One region of the Agrobacterium sp. 5Ca50 genome, then DNA from elsewhere that is predicted to be linked to it. Evidence: predicted binding sites of a transcription regulator. Region 1 holds the regulator's gene; each other region holds the start of a gene.
What was found. Region 1 encodes LexA, which represses DNA repair genes until DNA is damaged. Its sites were predicted from a motif close to TGTTCNNNNTGTGTTCNG; they were not measured.
Positions count from the first base shown of each region.

Region 2: the regulator LexA is predicted to act here: its motif matches at 1,843-1,860, upstream of ruvC (crossover junction endodeoxyribonuclease RuvC).
Region 3: the regulator LexA is predicted to act here: its motif matches at 1,488-1,505, upstream of ACZ5FM_RS17670 (YifB family Mg chelatase-like AAA ATPase).
Region 4: the regulator LexA is predicted to act here: its motif matches at 1,630-1,647, upstream of ACZ5FM_RS10345 (ATP-dependent helicase).

Region 1 covers NZ_AP026438.1:1,280,504-1,283,634, forward strand. The annotation lists gene ACZ5FM_RS06070 (ComEC/Rec2 family competence protein) at 1-1,302, shown strand, start outside; gene lexA (transcriptional repressor LexA) at 1,407-2,135, opposite strand; gene ACZ5FM_RS06080 (ATP-binding protein) at 2,586-3,131, shown strand, end outside.
Region 2 covers NZ_AP026438.1:2,610,641-2,613,771, reverse strand. The annotation lists gene ACZ5FM_RS12720 (methyl-accepting chemotaxis protein) at 1-1,651, opposite strand, end outside; gene ruvC (crossover junction endodeoxyribonuclease RuvC) at 1,903-2,415, shown strand; gene ruvA (Holliday junction branch migration protein RuvA) at 2,445-3,062, shown strand.
Region 3 covers NZ_AP026438.1:3,685,693-3,688,823, reverse strand. The annotation lists gene ACZ5FM_RS17670 (YifB family Mg chelatase-like AAA ATPase) at 1-1,341, opposite strand, end outside; gene gshB (glutathione synthase) at 1,586-2,542, opposite strand; gene ACZ5FM_RS17660 (cupin domain-containing protein) at 2,639-3,131, opposite strand, start outside.
Region 4 covers NZ_AP026438.1:2,094,964-2,098,094, reverse strand. The annotation lists gene ACZ5FM_RS10345 (ATP-dependent helicase) at 1-1,588, opposite strand, end outside; gene ACZ5FM_RS10340 (carboxymuconolactone decarboxylase family protein) at 1,689-2,099, opposite strand; gene ACZ5FM_RS10335 (cyclase family protein) at 2,137-2,958, opposite strand.

The DNA.
Region 1 (3,131 bases):
ATTATCTGCGTTTCGCCGTCAGAGGTCATGGGGCCAAGTTTCCAGATGTCCTTTGCCGCAACCATTGCGCTGGTCGCCGCGTATGGTTTCTGGACACGGCGGCGCGCCGCACAAGACAGCGCAACCTTCCGGCCAAGTAATATGCCGATCGCCCTCAAGGGTGCTTCCATCCTTGGCAGCTTCTGCGCCGGTATTGTCGTGACCTCGCTGATTGGCGGAGTCTCCACGGCCATCTATTCGATGGAGCATTTTCACCGTGTCACCACCTATGGACTAGCGGCAAATCTCGCCGCCATGCCGGTGATGTCTTTCATCGTCATGCCCTCTGCCTTGATCGCCATGCTGCTGATGCCCTTCGGGCTGGACGGGCCGTTTCTGACCGTCATGGGTTACGGCATGGCGATGACAATTGATATTGCCACCTATGTGGCCTCATGGGGAGGCGATGCCGGAGTCGGACGACAACATCAATGGTTTCTGGGCGCCGGAACGCTTGGCCTATTGGCGCTGACACTGTTTCGCACCCGACTGGCTTGGGTAAGTGCTGTGTTCCTGCTGGCAGGCCTTGTGCTGTTTGTGCTGTCACGGCAACAGGACAATCCCGATCTGGTGGTTTTTGAGGACGGGAAACTGATGGCACTGGTTGGCGAGGATCAGGTTGCCAGCACCAGCCAACGCCCATCCGGCTTTATCTATGACCAATGGGCGCGGGCTTTGTTCTTACCTGACAAATATATTCGGCCAAACATGCTGCAGGAACTGCCAGCCCCAGAACCATCGCCTGACGATGCCAATGACAGAACGACAGGCAATGCCGATGCCGCACCACCACGATCACGACGGCCGATGCTGGACGAACACACCATTCAGACTGAAAGGCAGGCGATGTCTGCCGCCGTTACAAACGCATCTGATGCCTTTACCTGCCGTCGCGACAGCTGGTGTATCGCCAGATCAGCGAAGGGGCAGGTGGTGATTTCCGTGCTGGATAACAGATATCTTGGTCTCGCCTGCGACATCGGTTCTGTGGTTATCACCACGCGTCCCACATCATTTGAAACCTGCCGCTCCGGCGCCTTTTTGCTCAGTGCCCAGACATTGCGGCGCACCGGATCGCTGGAGATCACATTTTCAACTGAGGCTACAACCGCCGCAAATCAGGATTTGCCGATAGAGAGGATGACGGCTGCCATTTATGGTTCCTACCGTCCATGGACCATGCATCGTTATTATAACTGGCGCAGCAGGACATTTGAAACGGCAGTACCGCCGCATGTCTCGCAACTGCTGGACCGTCACTAGACTAACGTAAGCTGAAGGCTAGTTTTGTCGGGCGTTTTCCGACGACAGTAGCGATGACGCGCTGGCGCGTCATCTGGCAGTGATATGGGTCTGATGATGACCGCTTAGTGGTATCTGCGGATCAGGCCAACCAGCTTGCCCTGGATCTTGACGCGGTCAGGTCCAAAGATGCGGGTTTCATAGGCCGGGTTTGCCGCCTCAAGCGCAATAGATGCACCCTTGCGACGAAAACGCTTCAAGGTCGCTTCTTCATCATCGACCAGCGCCACGATGATGTCACCGGGATTGGCGGTCTTGGCGTTGCGGATGATGACCGTGTCGCCGTCAAAGATGCCAGCATCGATCATCGAGTCACCGCGCACTTCCAGTGCGTAATGTTCACCAGAACCCAGCATGTCAGCCGGCACGGACACATCATGTGTGTTGTTCTGGATGGCGGAGATCGGCACACCGGCCGCGATCCGTCCCATCATCGGCACCGATACCGAGCTGCCGCCATCATTGGCGCTGACAGGCGCGGGGGTCGGAGCAGGGGCGACAACCGGTTTTGGTTTGCCAAGGCTGCCTTCGATCACACTTGGTGAGAAGCCACGCTGTGGTTTGAGGCTTGGCGAATAGGCTTCAGGAAGTTTGATGACTTCCAGTGCGCGAGCCCGGTTTGGCAGGCGGCGAATGAAGCCACGTTCTTCAAGCGCTGTGATCAACCGGTGAATGCCGGATTTGGACGCGAGATCAAGCGCATCCTTCATCTCATCAAATGAGGGAGGAACACCGGATTCCTTCATTCTTTCGTGAATGAAAAGAAGCAGTTCCTGCTGTTTGCGTGTGAGCATGAAGTCGCACCCCAACCGTTGATGAAAATCGAAACAAATGCAGAACATACACTATATGTTCCATATGTGTTCCGCAAGGCTTTAATATTTCGTAATCGCCGCGCCGGTGAATTTTCTTTCAAAACAGCCAAGACGTGTAATCGCTGCCTATCGTTCTGTTTTTAAAAAGATTTTACCTTAATTCGGGGCAAAACGACCAGTCAGAAACTGAGGCTCGCAACACCGCCCGATAGCCGGCCAACCGGCACCACTATCAATCTGATATCGTAAGGCGCTGTGATTCGGTTCGTTTGATTCTCTCCACCAGATTGGGTTGGCAGCGCATATTCCCTGTGCATTTTTACCTTCACGAGGAAGCATTGCGTTGAAATCTCTGTTATGGGGAGGGTTCGCTGCTCGTTCGGAGTCGGCATTCAACATCAATTTTTGACAGTATAAGGTTTTAGGGCATTGCAGGTCGGCATCGACATGGGAACGCTATCGGGTGGGCAGGCTGCCAAACTCGACATTGAGGAATTGCTCGCCACGCGTCTGCTGGTGCAAGGCAATTCCGGTTCCGGAAAGTCGCATCTGCTGCGCAGGCTACTTGAACAATCCGCCCCCTGGGTTCAGCAGGTCATTATTGACCCTGAAGGGGACTTTGTGACGCTGGCCGACAAGTTCGGCCATATCGTTGTGGATGGCGAGCGCACAGAAGGTGAGTTGGCCGGTATTGCCAACCGTATTCGCCAGCACCGCGTATCCTGCGTCCTGACGCTTGAAGGTCTTGATGTCGAACAGCAGATGCGGGCCGCAGCTGCATTCCTCAACGGCATGTTCGATGCCGACCGCGAATATTGGTATCCGGTGCTGGTGGTGGTCGACGAAGCGCAGATGTTTGCGCCGTCCGTGGCTGGCGAAGTAACCGAAGATGCCCGCAAGGCATCGCTTGGCGCCATGACCAACCTGATGTGTCGCGGCCGTAAACGTGGTCTGGCCGGCGTTATCGCCACGCAG
Region 2 (3,131 bases), 1.3 Mb from region 1:
CGGCATCGGTGATGGCGTTGATGGCACTTGCCGTTTGCGTAATCGAAGCGGCCTGTCGTTCCGTGCGTTCGGCCAACTGGTCTGATCCAACGCGCATTTCTTCCGAACCACTGCGCACAGCCTGCGAATTGCCGCCGATTGAGTGCAAGGTGTCGCTGAGGGTTGCCAAGGCCTGATTGAAGTTCAGCCGCAGGCTTTCAAGCTCCTGTGGAAAGGGCTTTTCAATACGGTAGGAGAGGTCACACTTGGCAAGGCGGTCCAGCCCCTGATCAAGAGAGTGGACAACCATTTGCAATGTTGCGGCCTCAGCCTCACGTTCCGCCAGGTTCTGCCGCCGGCTTTCCTCGGCTTCGGCACGGGTGCGGGACGTGGTGTCTTCCAATTCGCGTTGCTGGATCAGCTTTTCCCGGAAACTGCCGAGCGCCTTGGCCATGGTGCCAATTTCGTCTTTTCTGTCCTGCGCGGTGATTTCGGTTTGCAGGTTACCATTGGCAACATCGCGCGTGAGGTTGGCGAGTTTCGACAGCGGTGCAAAAAGTCGTCTGGAGAATACGGCCGTGATTAGGCACATGGCGATCAGTACACATATGCCGATGACCGCCAAAGCGCTGGCAATGGAGAACGACCCAGCATCCAGTTCGCTTTGCAGGATGCTTTCAACGGCAAGATAGGTCTGGCCATTAAACTCGAACGGCCGCGCATAGGCGTTGGCCTTGGCGTTGCCGCGTTGGATTTCGGCGACCGTCATACCCTTTTCAGCCATTGCCTTGGACTGGAAGGTAAACGGTGCAGGATCGAGATTGGTCAGCTTGCTCTGATCAAGGCCGATTGCCGAGCCGTCAGCAGACAAAACGGCAGACTGTTCAGAACTTGCCGGTGCAATACCTTTTGCAAGCAACTGTACGAAAACATCGCTGTGAACACGGAAAAGGACGACACCCTTGAAGGCTTCGAACTTCATGACGGGTACGGCAAAATAAATATCGGATTGACCGGTTGCCTGTTCTACCTTCCAGCCGGAGAAGCTGGAGGCTGCGATGTCACCAACCGCTTTGCTGGCGTTTTCGGCCGCACGCGCAAAGGCGACTCCCAATCCAGTATCCTTCCAGGCCGCATCCGTGGTGTTTTCCGCGAAGGACGCGTCTTTTTTATAGGAGTAATAGACGGTGCCTGATGTGTCGGCAAAAAGGATATCGCTGAAAGGTGTGCCTTTCAGGTAGGTAGCAATGTCAGTCTGGGTTTTTTCGTGGGTGGAGTAATAAAAGCCACTCGGATTTTCAGGTTTGATCAGCTTTTCGCGCTGATCCGCAGGGTTGGGATTCTCCGAGATGAATACCCGTTTCAATTCAGCCTTGGCATCTCCGGAGTTTTTCTGGACCGTTCCCCAGCCACTACGCATAGAAACCACGGCCATCTGTAGGGCTTCGATTTTTGCGATGGAATCGGCCTGGTTTTGCAGTTGCTCCAACCGCTCTTTCAGCATGTCGCCACGGAACGTCAGCACACTTTCCATGGCGTTCTGGGCCTGCTCTTGTAGAACGCTACTGCTGCTTCGGTAAGCCAGCAGGGTCATGAGCGAGATGGAGACGAACATCAGTGCCAGAAAAATGACCAGCACTTTTGATGAGATTGAATGAAACCTGTTTAACATCAATACGAGCCTATGCCTGTCTGGAACAACCGCAGACCAACAGGCCACAGGGTTGCCAGTGCCAAGTGAAGTTTATGCTTCTTGTTTTGTTTGGAACGACAGGCGGTGCCCGGAATTCCCCTCTATTTTTGATGCGCAGCATGCGGACAGGAATTTAAGTGTTGGTAAATGCTGCAGTGCAAATTTATCAATGTTGTCGTTTTGTTCACTTCTCGCTGGCAGGTATTTGTTGCTGACGATAGAGTGAGACCATGCAACAGACGATTCGCATCATAGGAATAGACCCCGGCCTTCGCCGCACGGGGTGGGGGATTATCGAAACACTGGGCAACAGCCTGCGTTTCGTCGCCTCTGGAACAGTGACTTCTGACGGCGATATGGATCTGGCTTCGCGCCTTTGCCAGTTGCATGACGGACTTGCCGAGGTGGTGCATTCCTACACACCGGATGAGGCGGCGGTTGAACAGACCTTCGTAAACAAGGACGCTGTGGCGACGCTGAAACTGGGACAGGCGCGTGGTATTGCTATGCTCGTTCCCGCACGCGCCGGGTTGCCCGTCTCCGAATATGCGCCGAATGCCGTCAAGAAATCTGTGATCGGTGTCGGACATGGTGACAAACAGCAAATTCACATGATGCTGAAAATCCTGATGCCGAAAGCTGAGTTCAAGGGTAACGATGCGGCGGATGCGCTGGCCATTGCCATCTGCCATGCACATAATCGCGGTGGCGACCGCATGCGTCGCGCGCTGGCGGCGGGTTGATATTTTTCACTGTTTAAACGGGCGTTGTCATGATCGGTAAACTCAAGGGCACAATTGAAGAAATCGGCGATGACTATGTCCTCGTTGACGTGCATGGTGTCTGTTACGTCGCGCATTGTTCAGCGCGCACACTGTCTAGGCTTGGCTCGGTGGGGGAAGCCATTGTGCTGTTCATCGAGACTTATGTGCGCGAAGACCAGTTGAAGCTGTTCGGCTTCATGTCTGCGCTGGAGCGGGAATGGTTCAACTTGCTGCAAAGCGTGCAGGGGGTAGGCTCCAAGGTGGCACTTGCTGTGTTGTCGACGTTGTCACCTTCGGAACTGGCCAATGCCATTGCGCTGCAGGATAAGACCGTGGTGTCCCGTGCACCTGGTGTTGGGCCGAAGGTCGCCATTCGCATCATGACCGAGCTTCGCAACAAGGCGCCTGCCTTTGCCGGTGAGGCATCCGGTTCGATCGGTCTGAGACAGGAACTGGGTGAGGGGGCAGCTCCTGCGCCAGTTGCCGATGCCGTATCGGCTTTGACCAATCTGGGTTATTCGCGTGATCAGGCTGCCAATGCAGTGGCGGCGGCGCTCAAAAACGGCGGTGAAGATGCCGACAGTGCCAAGCTTATTCGCCTCGGGTTGAAGGAACTGTCCCGGTAAGGCAAAAGAACAACATCAAAGGCATCTGTTTTGACCCGGTGCCGTCTATTCTCTGTAATGAAGATGGAA
Region 3 (3,131 bases), 1.3 Mb from region 1:
CGGTTCAGCAAAACGCTCAATCAGAGCGGTTGAGCAACGCGCATTGGTCCTGATCTCGGCAAAACCGGCACTGGCATACCGTTCCTGCTGACGTTCACGGGCACGCGCTACACGCCTTGCAACATCCACGCTGCTTTCAGCCGCCATTGGGCGGATTAGGTCCGCCGCCGAAACAGCGGGAACATCGACGCGGATATCGATACGGTCCATCAGTGGACCGGAAATCCGGGCCTGATAATCGGAAACGCAGCGTGGTCCTCTGGCACAGGTAAAGCCCGGTTCGCCTGCCATACCGCATTTGCACGGGTTCATCGCTGCAACCAGCTGAATTTGCGCCGGATAGCTCACGCGATGATTGGCACGCGCAATGATACATTCGCCGGTTTCCAACGGCTGGCGCAAAGCATCCAGCACCTGCGGTGAAAACTCCGGGAACTCATCCAAAAACAATACGCCATTATGGGCCAGCGATGCCTCACCCGGCTTGGCACGCAAACCGCCGCCGACAAGGGCTGCCATGGTGGCAGAGTGATGCGGCGTCCGAAACGGCCTGCTATCGGACAGTTTTCCGCCAGAAAGCTGGCCTGCAATGGAATGCACCATCGAGACCTCCAGCAATTCTGCTGCCGACAGGGGCGGCAAGATAGACGGCAGTCGTGAAGCCAGCATTGACTTGCCCGACCCGGGAGGCCCGACCATCAGCATGTTATGACCACCGGCGGCAACAACTTCGAGCGCCCGTTTGGCGCTCTCTTGCCCCTTTATGTCGGCAAGGTCGGGCATATTGGCAGGTGTCGCGCGGATGGCGGGCTGCGGACGCGACAAAAGCTGTGTACCGCGAAAATGATTGGCCAGCGCAATCAGGCTACGCGGTGCCAGGATATCAATATCCGCACCGGCCCATGCGGCTTCCGGGCCGCTGTCCGCCGGGCAGATGAGGCCTCTACCCATGGCATTGGCACCGATAGCAGCAGGCAGTGCGCCGGCTACCGCACCAATCGTTCCATCAAGGTTCAGTTCTCCCAAAACAACGTAACCGGCCAGCGCTTCAGCAGGTATGGCCCCGAGCGCCGCCATCAGGGCAAGCGCAATGGGCAAGTCGAAATGACTGCCCTCTTTTGGCAAATCTGCCGGGGCAAGATTGACGGTGACCTTCTTTGGGGGGAGCGCAAGCCCGGACGCATGCAAGGCGGCCTGGACGCGTTCACGGCTTTCAGCAACGGCTTTATCCGGCAGTCCGACGATCTGTATGCCGACGCGGCCCGGCGCAACCATGACCTGAACTTCAACGGGCACACCTTCGATGCCCTGAAATGCAACCGTATTGACCCGAGCCACCATGGCCTGCTCCTGTAAACCGCATCCGCTGGTCCGGAGCCTCATGGCTAGAGACCGGCGGAAGACCTGATTATAGCGGCCATCACCAGACATGATCTGCCCGTTGTCCGGCCGCCTCAAACAGCCTGACACAAGAGACGTTGCAAAACAAGAACGTTACGTGAACAATTTCACGTATATGGTGTGTTCGAGTTGTAACGGATGCAAAGGAATGGCCATTCCTTCACATCCAAGCAGACAGGGCCAATCAGCCCTGCGCTTCGCGCTTGCGCTCAATGGCGTCCCACAACAGGCTTGCCACGTCGGCACCACCGAATTTTTTCACTTCGCGAATGCCGGTCGGCGAGGTCACGTTGATCTCGGTCATGTAGTCACCGATCACATCGATACCGACGAACAGGAAACCGCGCTCACGCAGTGCAGGACCAATCCGCTCGCAGATTTCCTTTTCACGCGCCGTCAGTTCTGTCGGCTCGGGGCGACCACCGGCATGCATGTTGGAGCGGGCATCATTTTCAGCCGGCACACGATTGATGGCACCAACCGGCTCACCATCCACCAGCAGGATACGCTTGTCACCCTTGCGGACGTCAGGCAGGTACTGCTGGGCGATATAGGGCTCGCGGAACATCTGGCCGAACATCTCCAGAAGCGACGAAAAGTTGCGGTCGTCACGGGTCGAATGGAATACGCCAGCGCCACCATTGCCGTAGAGCGGCTTCAGGATAATATCGCCCATTTCCTGACGGAAGCGGGCAATCTCGGTCACGTCCTTGGTGATCAGCGTTGCCGGCATCAGGTCTGCAAATTCGGTGACGAAGATCTTCTCAGGCGAGTTGCGTACCCAGGCTGGATCATTGACGACCAATGTCTTGGGGTGAATGCGCTCCAGCAGATGCGTGGAGGTAATATAGGCCATGTCGAAGGGCGGATCCTGGCGCAGATGAATGACATCCATCGTCGACAGATCAACGCGCTCCGGTTCTGACAGGGAATAGTGATCGCCATTGATGTCGCGCAGTTCCATCTGCTCGACAGTGGCGTAAATCTTGCCGTCACGCATGCTGAGACGGTCCGGTGTGTAATGAAACAGCCGGTAGCCTCTGGCCTGCGCTTCAAGGCTCATGGCAAAGGTCGAATCCCCGGCAATATTGATGCCGGCTACATGATCCATCTGGATCGCAACGTTCTTGATTTTTGCCATGCGCAGTCCCTTTTCTCAAAGCCCGACAGATTTAGGATAGAGGGGCTTTAAAGGCAACTGCTGCAACATGCGGCATCTATGAGTTTTATTGATACTCTACCTGGCAAGGCTGTAGGAGCGAGCCGAGAAAATCTTGTTCCAGACACGATAGGCCAGAGCCAGCATTGTCGGAAATGGACGGCGCATAAAAGCCACTTTGCGCACGTAGTTGTCCACGCGCCATGTCGCCCATGTTCCGGCGCGGAAATAAGCAACGTCACCGCTGCGCAACACACTCACCACACCGTTTTCAGCCGTGACATGCACTTCACCTTCCAGGATATAAACGGTCTCATCCCAACCGAAAAACCAGCGGAATTCACCGGCTGTGCAGTCCCACATTGCAGTGCTGGAGGCGCGATCTCGACTTCTGGAATGGTCTGCGGCACGCGCATGTGGCGTGCCTGACAAAATCCAGTCCGGATTGATTGGCGCGTCCTTCATATCCATGCGATGGCTCGAAGCGGCAACGACGGCGTCCAGATTGCCGCGACGAGACGTCAAGGGAATAAGCGGCACGCTACGAATTGCCATAGCCAACGAACTTGCC
Region 4 (3,131 bases), 810 kb from region 1:
GTGACGTGGTTTCAAGCCGTTGCTGCCAGTTTCTGAAAGATTGAATCACATCGAACAGCGCCTTGCGGGCCTTTGGTTTCAATTCATCCGTTTCGATAATATCAGCAGCCGCCGCCAGCATCGGAATATCGCGGGCCCGTGCATAGTCATGCAGGTTGCGAATGGTGGTGTCACCAAGTCCACGCTTCGGTGTGTTGACGATGCGCTCAAAGGCCAGATCGTCAGCCGGTTGGCAGACGAGGCGGAAATAGGCCATGGCATCGCGAATTTCGAGGCGTTCATAAAAGCGTGGGCCGCCGATAACGCGGTAGTTCAGCCCCAGCGTCACGAAGCGATCTTCAAACTCACGCATTTGAAACGAGGCGCGCACGAGGATCGCCATATCGTTGAGATTATGGCTCTGGCGCTGCAACTGTTCGATTTCTTCGCCAACTGCGCGGGCTTCTTCTTCGGAATCCCAGGCGGCGTGCACAATGACCTTTTCGTCATCGGGATCAACGCGGTCGGTAAACAGCGTTTTGCCAAGCCGGCCTTCATTGTGTGAAATCAGATGACCGGCAGCGCCGAGAATGTGTTCGGTGGAACGGTAGTTGCGCTCCAGCTTGATGACCTTTGCGCCGGGAAAATCCTTGTCGAAACGCAGGATGTTATCGACCTCGGCACCGCGCCAGCCATAAATGGACTGATCGTCATCACCCACGCAGCAGACGTTTTGCACTTCACCCTTGGGGCGCTGCGCCAAGAGCCGCAGCCACATATATTGGGCGGTGTTGGTGTCCTGATACTCATCGACCAAGATGTAACGGAACTTCTGGTGATATTCCTTGAGGATATCCGGGTTGCGACGGAACATGCTGATCGGGTGCAGCAGCAGGTCACCAAAGTCGCAGGCATTGAGCGTCTTCAACCGGGCCTGATAGGCGGTGTAGAGCTCACGACCCTTGCCATTGGCAAAGGCGCGCGCGTCGCCCTCCGGAATGTCTTTCGGGGTTAGCCCCTTGTTTTTCCAGTTGTCGATCATGCCGGCAAACTGCTTGGCGGGCCAGCGCTTGTCATCCAGACCTTCGGCCTGAATGAGCTGCTTGATCAGCCGCACAACGTCGTCCGTATCGAGAATGGTGAAATCCGACCGCAGATCGACGAGTTCAGCGTGACGGCGTAACAGCTTCACACCGATGGAGTGGAACGTGCCGAGCCACGGCATGCCTTCAACGGCGCCGCCAACCAGAACGCCAATACGTTCCTTCATTTCGCGTGCGGCCTTGTTGGTGAAGGTCACCGCCAGGATCTGGCTTGGAAAGGCGCGTTTGGTTTCCAGAATATGAGCAATACGTGTGGTCAGCACGCGGGTTTTGCCGGTGCCTGCACCGGCCAGCACCAGAACCGGGCCTTCCAGTGTTTCCACGGCTTCACGCTGTTCTGCGTTCAGGCCAGAGAGATAATCGGGGGCGGGGCGCGCCTGATCACGCGCTGCCATGGCGCGGGCTGCAATGCCAAGACCGCTGCCCTGTTGTGGCGCTGGTGCTGGCTTGCGTGGCTCTGCCGGTTCTTCATCGAAGAACGGGATATCATCAAAATTGTTGCTCATGCGGCCCAATGTAGTGATTCGGGGCTGAAAGGCCAGAAGCATGTTCTGCTTTTATTCCCGTTTCAGCCGTCAAAGCACCTGTATCGGTGCATTTTGAGGGTCAGCTTTTCTGATCGGCGTCAAAAACCGTGTCGACTGGAACTTGCAGCGCGGTTGCCAGCTGGTTGGTTTTGGCCGCAAGCGAAATCACCCTGACAAGATCGGCATGTTGTTCATCCGTCATGCCCTTCGACTTGGCGGCAGCGGTGTGGGAATGGGCACAATAGGAGCAGCCATTGGTGACGGACACGGCAATATAAAGCAGCTCCTTGGTCAAGGGATCAAGCGCTGAAGGCGTTGCCATGACAGCCTTTACCTCGCCCCATGTCCTTTCCAACAGGTCGGCATCAAAGGCGAGGTAAAGCCACATATTGTTGATGAAGTCGGACTTTCGCGTCGCACGGATATCGTCGAACACCGCCTTCACACGCGGATTGGTTTCCGGATCTTGTGTTTTGGAGACGGTGCTCATCGATGTTTCCTCCGTGTTCGGTCAGCAGGTTGCCGAATCATGCGAGTGTGAAAACGCGGGCGGGCCCACCGGTACCACCCCGGTGTTTCGGTGCGCCGACGACAAGTGTTGCGCCCTTGACCGGAACCTTGTCCAGATTTGCAATGCCTTCCAGACCCCAGCGGTTTTCCGGAAGCCAGGCGTAATGGGTGGCAAAATCCGGCGACTTGCCGAAGTCGAGCGACAGGGTGTCGACGGCAATGCCTGCGGCCTTGCTTTCTTCCAGCAGGTATTTTGCCGCCTCTACATGGAAGCCGGGAAAGTGCATCTTTCCTTCGCCATCGGCATTGCGAAACTTGTCCGTGCCCAGATGCTGCTGCCAGCCGGACAACATGGCGACGCAGGCATTTTCCGGCAGGTCGCCGTTTTTGGAAATCCACGCCTTGATGTCATCGGGCGTGACTTCCGCATCCGGATTGGATGCTGCCTTTTCGCGGATGTCGATAACAGCGAGCGGCACCACCAGATTGCCAACCGGAATTTCGGCAACCGACGTGCCGTTTTCGGAGAAGTGAAGGGGTGCGTCGACATGGGTGCCGGTGTGTTCGTTGACCCGCAGTTCAAACAGATTGAACTTGTGTTCGGCGTAATTGAATTTCTGGTCCTTGAAAAACTGCTGCTCGCCGAAGAAAGTCGGGAAATCCTCATGCAGTTCATGGGTCATGTCGGTCACGCTGCTGGCGGCTTGCGCCATGGCGACCGGTGCGCTTCCGAATGTAGCGGCAGCAGCCGTTACCGTCCCCGCTGCTGCGGCCTTGAACAGGCTGCGTCTTGAAAGCATGCGGTCCTTAATATCGTTTATTACGCAGGCATTGCACATGTTGTACGTTTCCCGTGCAGGTTTTGAAATGAATGCGGAAATCAAAAAAGGCATGTTTTACAACAGTCACAATAGTGAACATGACACTATTGTAAATTGAACTTATTTGATGGGTTCAATTCAAAAAATGACGCAAATTACAATTACGTAACAAACGGTTTTGTGCATTGCGT